Linked DNA regions of Methylomagnum ishizawai. The protein of the gene in region 1 interacts with the protein of each later gene in a pairwise test. Links are inferred from orthologs where the notes say so. Each region holds a gene or a part of one and is shown in the gene's direction. Other genes may lie near its edges. The genes, in order: K5658_RS07875 and ndk.

Region 1 (4,786 bases):
CATTTGCCGCCGACCTTGTACGCCCCGACATCGTGGACATCCATCCCCAGCCAATGGCCGGTGCGGTGCATGTAGAACTTCTTATAAGTCCCTTCCTTGATGAGCTTGGGCACCTTGCCTTCCAACAAGCCCAGATCGACCAAACCCTGCACCAGGGTTTTCACCGCCGCGTCGTGGGGTTCGATCCAGCGCTTGCCGGGGCGGACCTCGGCGATGGCGGCGGCCTGGGCTTGCAACACCAGTTCGTAGATGAGGCGCTGGCTCGTGCCGAACTTGCCGTTCACCGGGAAGGTGCGGGTGATATCGGCGGCGTAGTTTTCATACTCGGCACCGGCGTCGATCAGCAGCAAATCGCCATCGCGCAGGGCTTCGTTATTGGCGGTGTAATGCAGGACACAGGCGTTCTTGCCACCCGCGACGATGCAAGGATAGGCGGGCGAACGACAGCCCTGTAGGCCGAATTCGTGCAGCAATTCCGCCTCGACCTCGTATTCGTGGCGGCCCGGACGCGCCACCCGCATCGCCCGCCGATGGGCCTGGACCGAAGCCGCGGCGGCTTTCCGCATCAGGTCCAGTTCGGCGGCGGTTTTGAACAAGCGCAGTTCGTGCAAGACCTGTTCGAGCGCGACGAATTCATAGGGCGCTTGCACCCCGGTCCGGGCGCGGCCCCGCACCACGTTGACCGCCGCCATCACCTGCGCGTCGAATCCGGCTTCATGGCCGATATGGAAATACAGCCGGTCGCGGTCGGCGAAGAGATCGGGCAGTTGCGTCGCGAGTTCGGCGATGGGAAAAGCCTCGTCCGCGCCGAAATGCTCGCGGGCCCCTTCCAGTCCCGCGTGCTGGCCGGTCCAGATCGCCTTCTCGGGATCGAACTCGCGGCAGAACAGCACGAACTCGCCCTGCTTGCGGCCCGGCGCGAACACCGCCACCGCTTCCGGTTCGTTGAAGCCGGTCAGGTAGAAGAAGTCGCTGTGCTGGCGGAACGGATATTCGGTGTCGCGATTGCGGTGGTGGTGGGGGGCGCTGGCGATAAGGGCCACGCTGTTCTTCTTGAGCCGCCGCATCAATTGTTGGCGGCGGTGCTTGAAATCGCTGGGTTGGAGCATGGAATTCCGGGAATCAATGGAGGCGGATGGGTTGGGAGGGCCGCGCCCTCAGTTCGCGCTGGACGACTTGCACGCCCACACGGACATACTCGGCCAGTTCGGCGTAGGCGGTTTCATCGCTCTCGCTGTCGCCGGAACTGGCGGGATCGAGCTGGGTGATTTCGGCGAAATCGCGCAGGATTTCGGTGCATTCGCCGGGCCAATCCGAGACGTTGGAGCCATAGCCCAGCCCCAGCAGGAAACCCCGGCACCATTCGCCCAGGGCGTCGGCGCGTTCTTCCAGGGTGCCGTCGTCGTCGTCCGGCAACAGCGGCATGAACGAAAAATCGAAGTCCTCCAATTGCCGCCGGGTTTCCTTGAACAATTGCTGCCACACGGACGAGGCCACGGGGTCCAGGGGTTCGGCGTCGGGGCCGAGGGTCAATTCCAGCCAACGGCCTGGATCGGCCCCGCCATCCATGCACAGGAGGCCGGACAACAACCCATGGGCCTCGGCGGCACTGCCGCACTCGGAGTCCTCCGGGAGCGTATCCTCGATATCGGACCAAGTGATCTTAGCCATATTAAACCGTGGGGTTGGGTTGAAAGGGACGGGTGGGCGGAAGGCGTTTTCCGGCACCAAACTGGCCGGGCTTCCATCCGGGCATTATACGCCCGCCCTCCCGGTCATGTATGGACGGGGCGGGTTTTCGGGTCGGCTTGGCGGCTGCGGGCTTGCCTTGTGGACATTCGGGTAATTCCTTTATCCTAGACGCCGCACCGCCCGCCCCCGCCTCCCTGGAACCCGAAATCATGAGCGAACCGAATCCCCTGATCAAAGTGCAAATCCTCGGCAAGGAATATCCGATTTCCTGCCCGGAAGAAGAGCAGCACGACCTCTTGCTCGCCGCCCGCTACCTGGACGAGAAGATGCGCCAAATCCGCAATACCGGTCGGGTGATCGGCACCGAGCGCATCGCGGTGATGGCGGCTTTGAACATCGCCCATGAGCTGCTGCAAGCCCACCGCCGCAGCGTTCCGCAAGAGGTGCCGGGCGAATATCCCGAGCGTCCACCCCGGAACCGCGGCAACCGCCCCCCCGAATAAGCCGGTGTTGCGGTCCCGGCCCAACTCCGCTAAATTGGACCCGCGTATTCCCTGCGGCGTGCGAAGCCCACTGGGTTACTTCTTGAGCCTAATCCAAAACCCCGGGTCCATTAGAGTTCGCGATGTGCGCAAGTCCGCCCCGAGCGGAAAGCCTGATTCGGTACTTCTTGGTCCCACCTGAACCATTCGGTTCAAGGGCGAAAGTGAGTTACGGCGCAGGCGGGGAATACATTCCTTCCCTCGTCTGGCGGTCAGGAACCGGCGCTGGTCTCCGCATCCCAAGCCCCCAGCATTCTCGCGCATGACCCTTCCCCAAACCCTCCGCAGCCAAGCCCGCGCCCAGCGCCGCGCCTTGAGTCCCGAAGACGCGCTCCGCCATGGCGCCAGCCTCGCCCGGCAGGCCGGTTTGCTCCACCTGCTCGAATCGGCCCGCACCATCGCGGCCTATCTCCCCAACGACGGCGAAACCGATACCGGCCCCTTGATCGCCCTGCTCTGGGCACGCGGCAAGCGCGTGTTCCTGCCTTTGCTCCGCTTCGCCCCGCATAAGCATCTCGCCTTCGGCCTATACCGCCCAGATACCGCGCTGCTGCCGAACCAGTACGGTATCCCCGAGCCCGTCGGCACCCCTGTCCTGGATCATCCCGGCCAACTCGATCTGGCCTTGGTGCCGTTGGTGGCCTTCGACGGCCAAGGCCACCGCATCGGCATGGGCGGCGGTTTCTACGACCGCACTTTCGCCTATCTCAAGGCACCCGGCGCGGTCCGTGCCCCGCTGCTGATCGGGCTGGCCCACGAATGCCAGAAATACGCGAGCCTGCCCGCCGAGCCTTGGGATGTGCCGCTGGACGGCGTGGCGACCGAGCGGGCTTTCTATTCCTTCAAGTTAGGACGCTGAGAATGGCTGTGATCGTCGAGTTGGTACCAAATCCATTGCTTGGCACATGGCAATCCTGTGATGGCCTGTCCGATGTCGAATTTTCCATTGCCTATGACGAAGGTGAATTGCTCGTGAGCGGCCGTGATAACAGCGATGGAGAAGTCGCCTCGATTAGCAATGTAAGTTGGAGTGCAGCGGAGCAACGATTGTGCTTCGATGCGTATTGGCCATCTAGCGGTCAGCTCACAAGATACAGGCTTATCCGTGCGCCTAGGAATGGCCGAGTCATGGTCACATATACACTCACCGCCCAAGATACATGGGAAAGAGTGTGACTCCCAAACAATGCACCAACCCAACCCCGCTTTTCTATGCGTATCCTATTTATCGATAGGCACGCCATGAATCATTGGCTGATGAAATCCGAACCCGGCGAATTCGGCATCGACGACCTGGAACGCCGCCCCGGCCAGACCGAACCCTGGGACGGGGTCCGCAACTACCAAGCCCGCAATATGATGCGCGACCAGATGCGGCCGGGCGACCGGGTATTCTTCTACCATTCCAACTGCGAACAACCCGGCATCGTCGGGCTGGCCGAAATCGCCAGGGCGGCCTATCCCGACCCCACCGCCTTCGATCCCGGCCATAAGCACTACGACCCCAAGAGCCGCCCCGAACAACCGGCTTGGCTGATGGTCGATGTGCGCTTCGTGCGCAAGCTCAAGCGCACGATCACCCTGGCCGAACTGAAAGACCGCCCGGAACTCGATGGATTCGCCCTCTTGCGCCGGGGCAACCGGCTGTCGATCCTGCCGGTCAGCCCCGAACAATGGGATTTCATCCTGGCCTTGGAATAGCGCCGCCCCAAAGCACACACGGGCAAGCCAGCCGCGAAACAGTTTGTTAAAATGCCGCGCCCTAGAATGGTTTTGATCCCTAATCCCCCGATTTCCCTAACTTCATGCCCAACCAGGACCGCGCCCCCGCCAGGACTTCCGCGATGAACCCAGCCGCGCCCATCCTGGAAGTCGCCGCCGGGGTGATCCACGACCGCGAGGGCCGCATCCTCATCGCCAAGCGCCCGGCCCATCTGCACCAGGGCGACTTATGGGAATTCCCCGGCGGCAAGCTGGAGCCGGGCGAAACCGCCGCCGCCGCCCTCCGCCGCGAACTGCGCGAGGAACTCGACATCGACACCGAGCAAGCCTCCCCCCTCATCGACCTCCGCCACGATTATCCCGACCGGCGGGTCCGGCTCTCGGTCTGGCGGGTCGAGCGCTTCGCCGGCACCCCCAAGGGCTTGCAGGGCCAACCGATCCGCTGGGTCCACCCGGACGAACTGCCCCACTTCGATTTTCCCGCCGCCAACCGGCCCATCGTCACCGCCGCCCGCTTGCCCGACCATTACGCCATCCTGGACGGCGACCGCCTGGAAGGTTTGAAACTCCGGCTGGACCGGCTCGCGGCCTCCGGTATCGCCATGGTCCAACTGCGGGCCAAGGGCTTGAATCCGCTGGATTTCGCCGCGCTGGTCGATCATGCCGTGCCCCTGTGCCAACGCCTGGGAATCCGCCTGTTGCTGAACGCCGCGCCGGAACTAGCCCGGAACAGCGGTGCCGACGGCGTCCACCTGACGGCGGCGCGGCTGCTGGCCCTGGACGCCAGGCCCTTGGATGCACCGTTTTGGGTCGCCGCTTCCTGCCACAAC
Region 2 (16,288 bases), 1.3 Mb from region 1 along the record:
AATCCATCAGGGCAAGCAGCTTGGCGGCGTCGAACGGACGCTCGGCGCGGTAGACGAAGGAATGCACCTCGTCGTCGTGTCCATGGCCGAGGTCGTTGAGGAAATCCGGCTCGATCCCGAGGATGGCGTCGAGGTCGAAGCCGTGGATATCCAGGATATCCCGCAACGATGTCTTCCCGAAATGCACCGGCTGGATGGGCGCGCGCGGGTTCATGGCCCGCAACCGGGTTTCGAGGTCCGCCAAGGCGGCGGCGTCCACCAAATCGGTCTTGGACAAAAGGATGCGGTCGGCGAAGCCCACCTGTTCCTGCGCCTCGTGATGCCGGTCCAACTGCGCGGGCGCGTGCTTGGCGTCCACCACGGTGAGGATGGCGTCGAGCCGGTAATCCTCCCGGATGTTTTCCTCCAGGAAGAAGGTCTGCGCCACCGGGGCCGGGTCGGCCAGCCCGGTGGTTTCGATGACGACCCGGTCGAAGCGAATGTCGCCCACCTCGCGGCGGTCGGCCAGGTCGCCCAGGATGCGCAGCAAATCGCCGCGCACCGTGCAGCAGATGCAGCCGTTGTTCATCTCGACGATTTGCTCGCCCGCTTGGATCAGCAATTCGTTGTCGATGCCGGTCTCGCCGAACTCGTTCTCGATCACGGCGATGCGCTGGCCCTGCGGTTCCTGGAGGATGCGGTTCAGCAGCGTGGTTTTGCCCGCGCCGAGGAAGCCGGTGAGGAGGGTCACGGGAATGGGGGCGGTGTCGGTCATGGCTTGCTCCTGGGCAGGCGGTTCGGAGAGAGGGAAATCCGCTTCACAGCGGGTCCAGGGTCAACAGCAGACGGCGCGGCTGTTGCGGGGTCGGCGTGGGCGAACGGTGGACGACGCCCCGGCCTTCGCCGCCTTCCCAGCGGTTGCCCTTGAGCAGGCCGATGGCATAGGCCGGCAGGGTCCGCACCGATCCAGGGTCGAGGACCAAGCCGGAAACCTCGTCCGGCTGGCCGCAAGCGCCCTGGCCCAGCTTGCCGCGGTCGGCGGCGGCATCGGGCAGCCATTCGGTGCCGAGGCCGCCATAGGTACACACCAAGCGCACCGGTACATGATCCACATGGAAACGCGGACACATGGCCGTTTCCAAAACCCTGAGCCGCAGGCCCAGCCCTTCCGGCTCGAACAAATCGCGGAACAGTTCCACCAGAAACCCGACATCGGCCAGCCACGCCCCGGCACCGGGCAGGGCGAGGACTTCTTCCGGCAGCAAGGATTGGAACGACGGGGCTTCCGTCCCGATCCGCAGTTCGCGCTCGAAGCGCCAAGGGCCGGACAACAGCCGCGCCACGAAGCCTTCCAGGCCGGACGCGACCGGGCGGCGCAGCACGCACAGGTTCACCTCGGGCCGGTAGATCAAGGCCAGATCGGCGGGCTGGGCGGTTTCGATGGCCTGGGGCCATGCCATGGGGGCGGACAAAGGGGCGGCGCTGGCCATGGGAATCTCCTGCGGGGGAATCAATGGGTGGCGATCAAGGGTTCGAGGACCACCACCGACTGCATGAAACCCACGCCCAGGGCGAAGGCGGGCACTTGCCCCCAGCCGGTATCGGCGGCGGGTTCATGCAGGGCGGGGATGAAATCGGAAGCGGCGATATAGATGAACCCGCCCGCCGCCATCGGCAGCAGCAGGGCCAGCGAAGCCTCGGCGTAATGGCCGAGCAACAGGGTGGCAGCGATGCCGGGCAATACGGTCAGGGAGCAATAGAAGTTGTAGCGGATGGCCTCGGCGGGCCGGTAGCCGCCCTGGATCAAAGCGCCCACGTCGCCGATCTCCTGGGGAATCTCGTGGGCGACGATGGCAAGGGTGGTGGTCGCGCCGATCCAGGGATCGGCCCAGAAGCTGCCCGCGATGAGGATGCCGTCGATGAAGTTATGCACGGCGTCGCCGATCAGGTTCATGCGGGCCATGGGCTGCGCGCTGTCGACTTCCGGCCCCTCGGCGGGCGCGTGGTCGTGCCGCCAACGCACCCATTTTTCCAGCACGAAAAACAGGAACAAGCCGCCCAGCACCGCGAGGCAGACCCCGCCCACATCGCCCTGCCGGGCTACGGCGTCGGGAATCAGGTGGATGAAGGCATCGCCCAGCAACACCCCCACCGCCAGCGCCACCAGGTTGGGCACCCAGCGCCGCAAGCGCTCGGGCGGCAGCCACAGCACGAAGGCACCGGAGAAGGCCATCAGGCTGACCACGAGACCGGCGGCCAGGGCGTAGAGGCTGGATTCGATCCCGGCCACCATGGCTCAGTAGCTCACCCGCACGCCCAATTCCGCCCCGCGCCCCGGCTCGGGCGCGAAATTGCGGAGATACGAAGTCGAGTTGCGGAGGTTGTCGTCCAGCAGGTTGTTGCCCTGGGCGAACACCCGCAGCTTGGCTCCCTCGAACGCCTGGACCTCGTATTGCACGGCCAGATTCAACAGCACATAGCCATTGGTCTCGGTGTCGTTGGCCCCCGGATGGTCCTGCTTCTCGCCACGGGTCAGGCGCAGGTTGGACGACCAATGGTCGTCGTAGGCGTAATCGACCTGGAAGCCATAGCGCAGCGGCGGCATCCTCGGCACATCGCCGCCCGCGACGAACTCGCCGCGGGTGAAATCGCTGAACAAGGTCAAATCGACCATCCCATAGCGGTTTTCCATCAAGGGGAAGGTGGCCTTGGCCTCGTAGCCCTTGAAGGTGGCGTCGGCCTGGGCGCTCTGCACCACCGGGAAACACGCGCCGGGCGAGGAACAACTGGCCTGGAAAACGCCCAGATCGTCGTTGAACACGCCGCCGGTCTGTTGCTGGTAGATGTAATCGTTCACCCAGTTCTGGAACAGGTTCAGTTCGGCGCTCATCCACGACGCCTTGAAGCGGTAGCCCAGGTCGAGGTTGTAGGAGGTTTCCAGCTTGAGGTTGGGGTCGCCGCTTTCATAGCTGTGGGTGGCGTCGTGGATGCCGTGCGAGAACAACTCCTGCACCTGGGGGGCGCGTTGGGAACGGGTCACGGCGAAGCTGACCGCGTGGGCTTCATTGATCTTCCACTGCCCGGAACCGGAGGCGCTGATCGGCGCGTAATCGCGGTTCGGCCCGCCCTGTGGCGACACCGAGGCCGATTCGCCCCGGAGCCCCAGTTCATAGGTGCCCGGCCCGTAGGCGAACGACTCGACCGCGAAGGCCCCGTAGTTCTGGATTTGGGAATTCGGCACCAGGGGCACCGGGTCTTCCATCGAGATCGCGCTGAAATCGCTGGACACCGCCTGGAAACCCAGCACGCCCTTCACCGGCCCGATGGGCGCGTGGGCCAGTTCCAACCGTCCCTCGTAGGTCTGGTTGTTGAACAGGGTGGCGGCCTCGCCCCCGCTCAGTTCGGTGTGGGTGTAATCGACATGGGCGAAGCGGAGGCGCAACGCCTCGACGGCGGCCAGCGGGTTTTTGAGTTCGCTTTTGAAGTCGTAGCGGGTCTGCTTCATGTTGATGCGGGTGTCGGGACCGCCCGCGCCATCCGGCGGAATGCCGTAGTTGTTGCCCAGGTAGTTGATCGAGGCCCCGGCGAACCCCTGTTCCCCCACCAGCGAAAACCCCACCGTGCCGCCCTTGGCCCGGGCGCTGGTGTTGGGGATGACGCCCTCGGAATTCTGGATATCCACGCCCTGCAAGGCGGCGTCGCTCTGGCGGGCGGCGTTCTCGGCGATGGCCGGGCCGCCGATATGCAGGTTGCCGCCGTCGCGGTAGAAGCCGTCGAGATGGAAGGCGAACAGGTCTTGCCCGCCCTCCAGCTTGAGATTGCTGATGCTCTGGTCGGACACCGAGTTATAGCGCTGCTCGAACACGCCGGAAACCGGCTGTTCCGCCCGCCGTTCCGGGACGCGGTTGTCGAGGATGTTGACGACGCCGCCGATGGCCCCGCTGCCATAGAGCAGGGTCGCGGGCCCGCGCAAGACCTCGATCCGGTCGGCCAGCACCGGTTCGATGCTGTTGGCGTGGTCGGGGCTGAGCTGGGCCACGTCGCCATTGCCGAGGCTGTTGCTCATCACCCGGACCCTGGGACCGCTCTGGCCCCGGATCACCGGGGTGCCGACACCGGGACCGAACGACTGGCTGGTGACGCCGGCTTCGCTCTTGAGGGTTTCGCCGATGGTGGAGCCCACTTTCAAATCCAGTTCGTCGCCCGTCAGCACGGTGGCGGGCCGGGCGACCTCGGACAGCTTTTGCTCCAAGGGGGCGCTGACGACGACTTCCTCCAAAGGCTGGGCGGCCTCCTCGGCGTGGGCCAGGGGAATCAAGGCGGAAAGGGTGAATGGGGCAAGGGCGCGGTGCATGATGGCGGTCTTCCGTAGGCGGCTGGAGGCATTGTGATAACATCACATAAATCCAGCTTACGGAAGAATCCGGGATACCGCAAGCCCGCTGTCATACGGGGCCTATGCACCAACACCCAGGTGGATATACGCCGATCCCGGCCCCATCCACGGAGACGACACGCCAAGCCCTTGAATTTCCGGCCCCGCTTTGCTCCGTGATGCTGGCACCATCTTTGCTTGGAGTCGCGGGCCATGTTTTTTGACGGACAGACGCTCCCGTCGTCCCGGCTTAACCCCTCCCCCCACATCCCTCGTTAAGCCGGGCTTTTTCCCTTCCCCCACGGCGGCACCGCCCCGCTATGCGATAATCCGCAACCTTCACAATCCACAAGATACGGGTATGGCAATGTGCAAGGGTACGCTGTTCGTGGTATCCGCGCCTTCGGGGGCGGGCAAAACCAGCTTGGTGAAGGCGCTGCGCAAGGGGATGGACGGCTTCACCGTCTCGGTATCGCACACCACGCGGGCACCGCGGCCCGGCGAGAAGGACGGGCGGGATTATCGCTTCGTGGAGCGGGCCGAATTCGAGCGCATGATCGCGGCGGGTGAATTCCTGGAACATGCCCGCGTGTTCGACAACCATTACGGCACGGCCCGCGCCACGGTGGAAGCGGCCTTGGAGCAAGGCGGGGATGTGTTGCTGGAAATCGATTGGCAAGGCGCCCGGCAGGTGCGGACCCTGCTGCCGGACAGCGTCTCGGTCTTCATCCTGCCGCCGTCGCTCGCGGCCTTGGAACAGCGCCTCACCGGGCGCGGCCAGGACGATCCCGCCACCATCGCCCGCCGGATGGGCGACGCGATTTCCGAAATGTCCCACTATGGGGAATACGATTATCTGGTGGTGAACGACGATTTCGCCGTGGCCTTGCGGGAACTACGCGCCATCGTCATCGCCCACCGGATGCGGAGGGCGCGACAGGCCGAGAAGCACCGGGGCTTGATCGCCGACTTGCTGAAGGCTTCATAGCTCCCGCTCCTCGTGTAGCCACGGCTCCACCGCCACGGGCCGGTACGCCGCCAGGGCTTCGAGCAAGGCCGAAGGCTCGGCCCGGTCCAGCAACAAGCCCCGGTCATCGGCGCGGAGGAAATCCTCCGCCACCGCCTGGTCGCACAGCGCCAGCAAGGGCCGGTAATAGTCCGCCACGTTCAGCAGGCCGACGGGCTTCCGGTGGAATCCGAGCTGCGCCCAGGTGAGGATTTCGAACAATTCCTCGAAGGTGCCGAAGCCGCCGGGCAAGGCGATGAAACCCTCGGCCAATTCCGCCATCCGCGCCTTGCGGGCGTGCATGGAATCCACCACTTCCAGCCGGGTCAGGCCGACATGTTCCACCGCCCGGCCCGCGACCTCGCGCCCGACCAGGGACCGGGGGATCACCCCGATCACGCCGCCGCCCGCCGCGAGGCAGGCATCCGCCACCACGCCCATCAGGCCGATATTGCCGCCGCCATAGACCAGTTCCACGCCGCGCCCGGCCAGTAGGCGGCCCAGTTGTCCGGCCATTTCCTGGTATCCGGGCCGCGCCCCCGACCGGGAGCCGCAGAAAACGCAAACTCTTCGCATGACATCGCTCCCGTCGATTATAAGGACCGCCATTCACGGCCTTCCTGGCGACCATATAGCACATAATGCAATAGGGGATGGATATAAGCCGCCGCGACATCTGGATAGCGCCGGAGATACCAGTCGCCGTCGAAGCAGGCCAATAACCCATCGTCCACTTGATCGCCCAATTCCCGCTTGAGGATCAAGGCGGATGGCGAGGTTTGGCCACAGGGTATCCCAGGATCGATTCCGGCGGCGGCGATGGCCTGCCGGACTTTTTCGACATACCGGGTTTCGATGCCGCGCAGTATGTCGCCGATTTGGAATCGCTCCACGAATCCACGCATGGCTTCGCCCACCAAGGTGCCGTAGCGCCCGGCCAGCGTGGTATCCTCGATGCCGTTCCAATCATGGGCGACGAAAAACAGGAGATCGCGCTGGGATTCCACCGCCCCGCGCCGGATACCGCCGATACTGGCAGCCCCCCTAGCGCGTCCCCGCTTAATCAGGAATTCCTCCAGGGATTTCACCACATAATGATTCACCTGGACGATGGCCCTATCCGGCTGGTAAATATAATGGGGCGCGGCCTCCCCGGAATTTCCATGGGCGGGAACCTGCCGGGTAAATACGGTATTTTCCACCCGGAGTTCGGGTAGATGGGGGTCTTTCCAGCCCGCAATGACCTGGGTTTTGGCGAGGGTTTTTATAAACGGGTTGGCGATACCCTTGGTGAAACGCTGGATCACCGGTTCCGGCCCGCGCCGGAAGCGATGGCCGGAACCCATAAGAAACCAGTTGATATAAATCACCGAACACCACTCATGGTCCCTCAAAAAATCGGGTAGCCGCGCATGGCGCTTGAAACACAGGAATTCATCGGCATCCAACACGCATACCCAGCGGAACGAGCGGACATAATCGGAACGCATGGCCGATTGGTAGGCGAATTCCTGGGGCGATTGGTCCTCGGGGATATGGTCGGTGGTGGAAACATGCCGGATCAAACCCAAGGCGGCGAGCCGGTCGAGCAGGATATCGCCGTGGTCGTCGTTGTCGTTGGAAAAAATCAAGATGTCATCGAAGCCGATGAGCTTGTGGTAGAGGATCCATTCCAGCAGCCACGGCCCTTCGTTGCGCACCGCCGCGACCAGGATCGCGCTATTTGTGTTCACGGCCCAGGCCCGGTGTCCGCAGGGCCATAGCCTCCACCGCCCGGCGTTTCGACCACGAACACATCGCCCGCCGCCATCGCCACCTCGGCCCGGAAATCCAGTGCCTCGACGGTGCCATCCTGGCGCACCACGTTATTGCATCCCTTGGCACCCGCCGCCCCGCCCTTGAGCCCGAACGGCGCGTGATGGCGGCGTCCCGACAAGATGGCGGCGGTCATGGGTTCCAGGAACCTAATGCGGCGCGCCACGCCATCGCCGCCGCGCCAAGTCCCCGCGCCACCGCTGCCCCGGCGGATGGCGAAGCTTTCCAGCCGCACCGGGAAGCGCCATTCCAGCATTTCGGGGTCGGTGATACGGGAATTGGTCATATGGGTCTGCACGGCATCCGCGCCGTCGAAACCCCGGCCCGCGCCCGCCCCGCCGCACACGGTCTCGTAATACTGGTGGCGGGCGTTGCCGAAGGTGAAGTTGTTCATGCCGCCCTGCGAGGCCGCCAGCACGCCCAAAGCCCCGTACAGCGCGTCGCAAATCTGCTGGGAAGTCTCGACATTGCCCGCGGCCACGGCGGCGGGCGGGCGCGGATTCAGCAAGGACCCCGCAGGGATGATGATTTCCAAGGGACGCAGGCAACCGGCGTTGAGCGGGATATCCTCGCGGACCAGGGTGCGGAACACATACAGCACGGCGGCTTGGCACACGGCGGCGGGCGCGTTGAGGTTGTCGGGCTGTTGGGGCGAGGTGCCGGTGAAATCGATCCGCGCCGCCCGCCGTTCCCGGTCGATAGCGACCGCCACCCGGATCACCGCCCCCGAATCCATCTCGACCGCGAATTCGCCATCGGTCAGCCGCTCGATGGCCCGCCGCACCGCCGCTTCGGCATGGTCCTGCACATGGCCCATGTAGGCCCGCACCGTGGGCAATGAATAGCGCCCGATCAAGCGCCGCAAACCCTCGGCCCCTTTGGCATTGGCGGCGACCTGGGCGCGGAGGTCGGCGAGGTTTTGTTCCGGGTTGCGGGCGGGATAAGGGCCATCGGCCAGCCAAGCCCGCACGGCGTCCTCGCGCATCCGCCCGGCTTCGACGAGCCTGAGGCCCGGACTCAACGCGCCTTCCTGGTCGATGCTCCGGGAAAAAGGCGGCATGGAACCCGGCGTGCTGCCGCCCACATCGGCGTGATGGCCACGCGAGGCCAGATAGAACAGGATGGAGCGGCCCGCTTCGTCGAACAGCGGGGTGACGACGGTGATATCGGGGAGATGGGTGCCGCCGTGGTAGGGCGAATTGAGGAGCCAAGCCTCGCCGGGGCGCAGTTCGTGGCCGTGGTTTTCGATCAAGGCCCGCACGCTGCCGCCCATGGAACCGAGATGCACCGGGATATGCGGCGCGTTCGCCACCAAATCGCCCGCGCCATCGAACAGGGCGCAGGAAAAATCCAGCCGTTCCTTGATGTTCACCGAATGGGCGGTGTTTTGCAGGGTGTAGCCCATTTCCTCGGCGATGGACATGAACTGGCGGTTGAAGATTTCCAGCCGGGCCGGATCGACCCCGGCGTCCCCGGCGGATTCCTGCGCCAAGGCCACGGCGCGGGTCAGGACCAAATCGCCGCGCGAGGTGATTTCCCCGCACCAGCCCGGTTCGATGACCGTGGTGGCGGTCGACTCGATCAAGAGGACCGGGCCGATCAGCCGGGTGCCCGCCGCTAAATGCTCGCGCCGGAACACCGGCGTATCGTGGTGGCGGTCGCCGGAATACATGGGCACACGGGCGATGGGCGCGGGCGGGGAAGAACCCGCTGCGGGCAAGGCGACCACGCTATCCGGGCGCGGATTCAAACCGATGACTTCCACCACGGCGGTTTCGACCAGCAAGCGCTTGTCCGGGTAGACAAAGCCGAAGCGCTGCCGGTGCTGCGCCTCGAAATCCTGTTCCAGCCCGGCCAGTTCGCCGAAAGCCACCGGGAACGTGGTCTCCGTGCCTTCGTAGCGCAACATCAGCCGGGGCCGGGCCTGGATCCGTTCCGGCGCGACGGCTTGCCCGGCCAATTCCCGCCGCCCGGCGCTTTCGAGGTCGGCGAGCAGGGCCGCCAAGCGCTCCATCAAAGCCTCGTCCAATACCGCCACCACGGCTTGCTCCTTCAAAACCCGGTAATCGGCCAAGCCCATGCCATAGGCCGACAACACCCCGGCCAGGGGATGCAGCAAAATCCGGGCGATGCCCAAGCGATCCGCCACCCGGCAAGCGTGCTGACCGCCCGCCGCGCCGAAACAGCACAGGGTGTAATCGGCCAGATCGTAGCCGCGCTGCACCGAAATCCGCTTGATGGCGGCGGCCATATTGGTGGCGGCGACTTCGATGAAACCCTCGGCCACCGCTTCCGGCGTCGCGTCCCGGCCCGTCGCGGCCTGTACCGCCGCCGCCAATTCGGCGAAACCGCGCTCGACGCTGGCGACATCCAAGGGCAAATCGCCCGCGGGGCCGAACACCTGGGGGAAGAATTCCGGGCGGAGCTTGCCCAACCTGACATTGGCATCAGTCACGCACAACGGCCCGCCGCGCCGGTAACAGGCCGGGCCGGGATTGGCCCCGGCGGATTCCGGTCCCACCCGGAAACTCAGCCCGTCATAACTTAGGATGGAACCGCCCCCCGCCGCCACCGTATGGATATGCAGGATGGGCACGCGCAGCCGCGCCCCGGCCAGTTCGGTTTCCAGGGCGCGTTCCAATTCACCGGCATAATGGGCCACATCGGTGGAAGTGCCGCCCATGTCGAAGGTGACGATCTTGCCGAAACCCGCCGCCCCCGCCGTCGCCACCGCCCCGACGATGCCGCCCGCCGGACCCGACAAAATGCTGTCCTTGCCTTGGAAATGCCCGGACTCGACCAAGCCGCCGTTCGATTGCATGAACAACAACCGGGGCGCGGCATCGCCGCCGACCAAGCCACCCGTTACCCGCTCGACATAGCGGCGCAGCACCGGCGATAAATAAGCATCCACCACCGTGGTATCGCCGCGCCCGACCAGCCTCAGCCCCGGACTAACCCGATGCGACAGCGAAACCTGGGTGAACCCGATGCGGCGGGCCAGGGCTTCGAGCGCCAGTTCGTGATCGGGCACCCGCCAAGCGTGCATCAGCACCACGGCCAGGGCGCGGTAGCCCGCGTCGTAGGCGGCACGCAAATCCCGCTCGGCGGCTTCCAGATTCAGCGGCGCGAGTTCGCGGCCCCCGGCATCGTGGCGGCCTTCGATTTCCACCACTTTTCCATATAAAGGCGCGTGACGGCGAATGTCCAGGGCGAAAATATCGGGCCGGTTCTGATAACCGATCCGCAACACATCGGCGAAGCCTTGGGTGATGGCGAGCGCCGTGGGTTCGCCCTTGCGCTCCAACAGGGCGTTGGTGCCGACCGTGGTGCCCATCTTGACGGCTTCGATCCCCGCCAAGGGCGCGGTGGAAGCCAGCCCCAGAATATCGCGGATGCCTTGCAAGGCGGCATCGGCATAGCGCTCGGGATGGTCGGACAGCAGCTTATGCGTCAGCAAAACGCCATCGGGACGGCGGGCCACGATGTCGGTGAAGGTGCCACCACGATCAATCCAGAATTGCCAAGTCGTCATAGGAATGGAAGGGGGAGGAAACGGCGGGAAATCCCGGCGGCGGGCGAAATAGTTGACTCTTTTGCTAGGATATGTAACCCTACAATTTACATGCTATCCGTGTGAATTCCAGGGAGCCACACCGTGCGCTTAACCACCAAAGGCCGCTATGCGGTCACCGCCTTGCTTGATCTTGCCTATCATAGCGAAAAAAGGCCGGTGACATTGACCGACATCGCCAAGCGACAGCATATCTCGCTGTCCTATCTGGAACAGTTGTTCGCACGCCTGCGCCGGGCCGGCATGGTGGAGGGCGTCCGGGGTCCGGGCGGCGGCTACCAACTGAGCCGCGACGCCGGCCAGATCAGCATCGCCGATATCATCGCCGCCGTGGACGAGACCATCGATTCCACCCGCTGCGGCGGCAAGGGCAACTGCCAGAACAGCCAGCCCTGCCTGACCCACGATCTGTGGATGGGCCTCAGCGACCAAATCCGCCAATACTTGGATTCCATCAGCCTGCAAGATGTCCTGCAACGCAAGAACGTCCGCCAGGTCGCCGAACGCCAGGACAAGCAAGCCGCCACCTTCGGCTTGGACATACCGCTGCAACGCGACCTCATGATGTGATCCCCAAAGACCATGGTCTATCTGGACCACAACGCCACCACCCCGCTGGACGGGCGGGTGTTGGAGGCGATGCGGCCTTATCTCCAGGCTTTCTATGGCAATCCGTCCGGACTGTATAAGCTCGGACGCCTGAGCCGTAGCGCCATCGACACCGCCCGCCAACAAGTCGCGGCCCTGGTCGGGGCCGATCCTGCCGAAGTCATCTTCACCAGCGGCGGCACCGAGGCCAACAACCTCGCGCTGAAAGGCCTGGCCTTCGGCCTGCCGCACGGCCTCGCCGTGGCCGGTGCCACCGAACATCCCTCCGTCAGCGAACCCTTGCGCTTCCTGGAACAACTGGGCTGGCGGGTGGCGACCCTGCCGGTGGACCGCGATGGACAACCCGATACCGCCGATCTGGATTCGCTCCCGTTCGATAGCTTCCGCTTCGCCTCCCTGATGCTCGCCAACAACGAAACCGGCGTGATCCACGCCATCGGCCCGCTGGCGGCGTGGGTGGCCGAACGCGGCGGCTTCCTGCACTGCGACGCGGTGCAGGCGGCGGGAAAGATTCCGCTGGATTTCAAGCGCAGCGGGGCGCATTTGCTTAGCTTATCGGCGCATAAGCTCTATGGTCCCAAGGGCGTCGGTGCCTTGGTGGTGGACCGCTCGGTGCCGCTCGAACCCCTGCTGCACGGCGGCGGACAAGAGCGCGACCAGCGCGGCGGCACCGAGAACGTGGCGGCGATCGTCGGCTTCGGCCAGGCGGCGGAACTGGCGCTGGCCGAACTGGAAGCCCGTAGCGCCCTGCTACTCCGCCTACGCCAATACCTGGAAGCGGGCTTGCGCGAACTGCCCGGAATCAAGATTTTCGCCGAACGGGCCGCACGCCTGCCCAATACCGTGCAATTCGCCCTCGAAGGCTTGGACGGCGAAACCCTGGTGATGAACCTGGACCGCCAGGGCATCGCGGTCTCCAGCGGTTCGGCCTGCGCCAGCGGTGGCGGCGAGCCCAGCCCGGTCTTGACCGCCATGGGCATTCCGGCGGATTTAGCCAAGGGGGCTATCCGCGCCAGCCTGGGCCAGGACAACACCGAAGCCGATATCGAGCGCTTCCTGGCGGTTTTGCGATCATTGGCCTGCACCCTACGCGGCTGAAACCTCGTGATAAACTGGCGGAACCCCCGTCTAAGCACACAGCCCGACACATTCCATCCCCACCCAGAGGATTCCCCACCATGTCCATCATACTCACCGAACCCGCCGCGGCCCAGGTCTCCAAGCAATTGGCGAAACGCGGCGCCGGGCTAGGGCTCCGGCTGGGCGTGAAGCCCGCCGGCTGCACCGGCTTCGCCTACGTGGTCGATTACGCCGACGCCGTCGAGGCCGACGACGCGGTGTTCGAGCAGCACGGGGCCAAGGTCGTGGTCAAACAAGGCGACCTCGCCTACCTGGACGGCGTCGAAATCGATTTCCGCCGCGAAGGCATCAGCGAAGCCTTCAAATTCCACAACCCCAATATCAAGGCCACCTGCGGCTGTGGCGAAAGTTTCGCGGTCTGACGCGGGTTTTCTTACTTCCCGCACATAATTCCAGTAAAATCCGCAGCTTTTCCCCGCCTCGTGGCGGGCGGGCCTTCCAGCTTCACAACAGAGAACCCAGGAGATTCCATGGCGGTCGAACGCACCATTTCCATCATCAAGCCCGACGCTGTCGCCAAGAACGTGATCGGCGCGATCTACAGCCGCTTCGAGCAGGCCGGACTCAAGATCGTGGCGGCCAAGATGCTGCACCTCAGCCGCGAACAGGCCGAGGGCTTCTACGCCGTCCACCGCGAGCGCGGCTTTTTCAATGATCTGGTCGGCTTCATGATCTCCGGCCCGGTGATGGTCCAAGTCCTCGAAGGCGAGGACGCCATCCTCAAGAACCGCGAAATCATGGGTGCCACCAACCCCAAGGACGCCGCCCCCGGCACTATCCGCGCCGACTTCGCCGTCAGCATCGACGAGAACGCCGTGCATGGCTCCGACAGCCCGGAAACGGCGGCGCAGGAAATCGCTTACTTCTTCCAGCCGAATGAACTCTGCCCCCGCACCCGTTAATCCCGGCGAAGCACCCGGAACCACCAACCTGCTCGGTCTCGACCGGAAGGCCATGGAAGCCTTCTGCGCCGGGATCGGCGAGAAACCGTTCCGGGCTTCGCAGTTGCTGCAATGGATCCATCAACGCGGGGTCGACGACTTCGCGTCGATGACCAACCTCAGCAAGGTATTCCGCGCCAAGTTGGCCGACACTTGCGAAATCCGCGCCCCCGAAATCGTCCTGGCGCAGAAATCCGCCGACGGCACCTGCAAATGGGTGCTGCAAACCGACGCCCAGAACCGGGTGGAAACCGTGTTCATCCCGGAGGAAGGCCGCGGCACCCTGTGCGTCTCTTCGCAAGTCGGCTGCGCCCTGGAATGCTCGTTCTGCTCCACGGCCAAGCAAGGCTTCAACCGCAATCTGAGCGTGGCCGAGATCATCGGCCAGGTCTGGACCGCGCAGCGCGAATTGGGCGAAGGCCGCATCACCAACGTGGTGCTGATGGGCATGGGCGAACCCCTGCTCAACTTCAACAACGTGGTGTCCGCCATCTCGTTGATGCTGGACGATTTCACCTATGGGCTATCGAAGCGGCGGGTGACGCTCAGCACCTCCGGCGTGGTGCCCGCGCTGGACCGGCTGGCCGAAGTCACCGATATCAGCCTCGCCGTGTCCCTGCACGCGCCGCACGACGAACTGCGCGATGTGCTGGTGCCGATCAACCGCAAATACCCGATCCGGGAATTGCTGGCCGCCTGCAAGCGCTATATCGGCCAGGATGGCCGCCGCAAGGTGACTTTCGAATACGTCATGCTGGATGGCATCAACGACACCCCGGCCCATGCCAAGGCGCTGGTGCGCCTGCTCAGCCATGTGCCCTCGAAGGTGAACCTGATCCCGTTCAATCCCTTCCCCGGCACCGACTACTGCTGTTCCACCCCGGAAAACCTCAAGAGGTTCAGCGAAATCCTGCAACAGGCGGGACTCATCACCACCACCCGCAAGACCCGCGGCGACGATATCGACGCGGCCTGTGGGCAGTTGGTGGGCAAGGTCAACGACCGCACCCGCAGGCAAATCCGCCTGCACCAGGTCGCCACCGCCGCGCCATGAACGTCCGCCGCTCGACCGTCTGGGTTTTCGCAAGCTTGCTCGGAGCCTGTTCGTCGAGTCCGCAAACCATCCAAACCTTGCCGCAACCCGCGCCCGCCAAATACAGCCCGCAAGAGGCTTCCAAGATTTACGTCGAAAAAGGCGTGAAATACATGGAAGCGGGCAGCTACGAAGTCGCCTTGCAGGATATGAAGCGGGCCATCGACTTGGACGACGACAACAGCGAGGCGTATAACTCCATCGGCGTCCTCTACGAGCGTATCGACGACTACCCCAACGCCGACACCAGTTTCAAGAAGGCGCTGTCGCTCAAGCCCGATAATTACGGGGCGCGCAACAATTACGGGCGCTTCCTGTGCAACCGGGGCAAGACCCAGGACGCTTTCGAGCAATTCGACCAGATCATCGGCAACAAGCTGTACGACCAACCCTGGGTGGCGCTGACCAATGCCGGCATCTGCGCCCGCAAAGCGGGCAAGAAAGCCGAGGCCGAAGGCTATTTGCGGCAGGCTTTGGACGCCGCGCCCAACTTCCCGCCCAGCTTGCTGGAAATGGCGAAACTGAGCCGCGAGAACCGCCAACTCATGTCGGCACGGGCCTTCCTGGAACGCTATTTCGCCGCCGCCGGTCCCAATCCCGAAGCCCTCAAGCTCGGCATCGAAATCGAAACCGCGCTGGGCAACGAGGAAACCGCCCAGGAATACGCCACCACGCTCAGGCAGCGCTTCCCCGGCGGCAAATAGCCCCGAGCATCCGCCGCCCCGGTCCCGCCGGGGCGAATCTTCATCAGGAGTATCAATGGCTGAAAACATCCAGGCGATCCGCGGGATGCACGATATCCTCCCGGACCAAACGCCGCGCTGGCACCATGTCGAGGCGGTCCTGCGCCGGGTCATGGCGGCCTATGGCTACCGCGAAATCCGCATGCCGCTGGTGGAAAAGACCGAGTTGTTCAAGCGTTCCATCGGCGAAGTGACCGATATCGTCGAGAAGGAAATGTATACCTTCGAGGACCGCAACGGCGATTCCCTGACCCTGCGCCCGGAAGGCACGGCGGGTTGCCTGCGGGCCTGTTTGGAACATGGTTTGATCCATAACCAAGCCCACCGGCTGTGGTACGCCGGGCCGATGTTCCGTCATGAGCGCCCGCAGAAAGGCCGCTACCGCCAGTTCAACCAACTCGGCGTCGAGGCCTACGGAATGCCCGGCCCCGATATCGACGCGGAATTGATCCTGCTGTGCCGCCGCCTGTGGCGCGAACTCGGGCTAGGCCACAAGCTGGAATTGCAGATCAACTCGCTGGGCACGGCGGAAGAGCGTCTGGCCTACCGCGCCAAGTTGGTCGAATACTTCCGCGCCCATTACGAAAAGCTGGACGAGGACAGCCAGCGGCGGCTGGAAACCAATCCCCTGCGTATCCTCGACAGCAAGAATCCCGACCTGCGGGAAGTCATCGAAGGCGCGCCGGTGCTGGCCGAGGAATTCGGCGAAGAATCCAAGGCCCATTTCCAAGGGCTGCTGGAACGGCTGGACGAGGCCGGTGTCGCTTATGGGGTCAATCCCCGGTTGGTGCGCGGGCTGGATTATTACTGCCGCACCGTGTTCGAGTGGGTCACCCAGGAATTGGGCGCCCAAGGCACGGTCTGCGCCGGGGGCCGCTACGACGGGCTGATCGAACAACTGGGCGGCAAGGGTTCGGCGGCGGTGGGTTTCGCCTTGGGGATGGAGCGGCTCATCGACCTGTTGGACGAGCCCGAGCGCTTCGAGGCGGCGGCCCAGCCGCACGCCTATCTCA

What was found.
Region 2: the proteins of K5658_RS07875 (region 1) and ndk interact in binary tests that used the Escherichia coli proteins (3 or more experiments, as listed by UniProt). The link is inferred for Methylomagnum ishizawai from one-to-one orthologs.

What each region holds. Positions count from the first base shown.
Region 1 is NZ_AP019783.1:1,711,745-1,716,530, reverse strand. What follows is about bases 1,523-4,294. They hold K5658_RS07875 (5-formyltetrahydrofolate cyclo-ligase), read left to right. Parts: upstream 1,523-2,496; coding sequence 2,497-3,093; downstream 3,094-4,294. Other genes in these bases: K5658_RS07860 (Nudix family hydrolase), read left to right, coding at 4,079-4,294; K5658_RS07865 (EVE domain-containing protein), read left to right, coding at 3,477-3,935; K5658_RS07870 (hypothetical protein), read left to right, coding at 3,096-3,410; K5658_RS07885 (cell division protein ZapA), read left to right, coding at 1,902-2,195; K5658_RS07890 (UPF0149 family protein), read right to left, coding at 1,523-1,671. Outside these bases: pepP (Xaa-Pro aminopeptidase), read right to left, coding at 1-1,109; more of K5658_RS07890, read right to left, coding at 1,123-1,522; more of K5658_RS07860, read left to right, coding at 4,295-4,786. UniProt on the Escherichia coli protein: Involved in the removal of 5-formyltetrahydrofolate.
Region 2 is NZ_AP019783.1:411,421-427,708, reverse strand. Bases 11,931-14,684 are described here. They hold ndk (nucleoside-diphosphate kinase), read left to right. Parts: upstream 11,931-12,968; coding sequence 12,969-13,400; downstream 13,401-14,684. Other genes in these bases: pilW (type IV pilus biogenesis/stability protein PilW), read left to right, coding at 14,490-14,684; rlmN (dual-specificity RNA methyltransferase RlmN), read left to right, coding at 13,375-14,493; K5658_RS01805 (HesB/IscA family protein), read left to right, coding at 12,537-12,860; K5658_RS01810 (cysteine desulfurase family protein), read left to right, coding at 11,931-12,456. Outside these bases: K5658_RS01855 (CobW family GTP-binding protein), read right to left, coding at 1-754; K5658_RS01850 (DUF1826 domain-containing protein), read right to left, coding at 798-1,469; K5658_RS01845 (ZIP family metal transporter), read right to left, coding at 1,490-2,272; K5658_RS01840 (TonB-dependent receptor), read right to left, coding at 2,276-4,333; gmk (guanylate kinase), read left to right, coding at 4,722-5,342; K5658_RS01830 (LOG family protein), read right to left, coding at 5,337-5,936; K5658_RS01825 (glycosyltransferase family 2 protein), read right to left, coding at 5,954-7,093; K5658_RS01820 (hydantoinase B/oxoprolinase family protein), read right to left, coding at 7,090-10,710; Fe-S cluster assembly transcriptional regulator IscR, read left to right, coding at 10,834-11,319; more of K5658_RS01810, read left to right, coding at 11,332-11,930; more of pilW, read left to right, coding at 14,685-15,236; hisS (histidine--tRNA ligase), read left to right, coding at 15,292-16,288. UniProt on the Escherichia coli protein: Major role in the synthesis of nucleoside triphosphates other than ATP. The ATP gamma phosphate is transferred to the NDP beta phosphate via a ping-pong mechanism, using a phosphorylated active-site intermediate.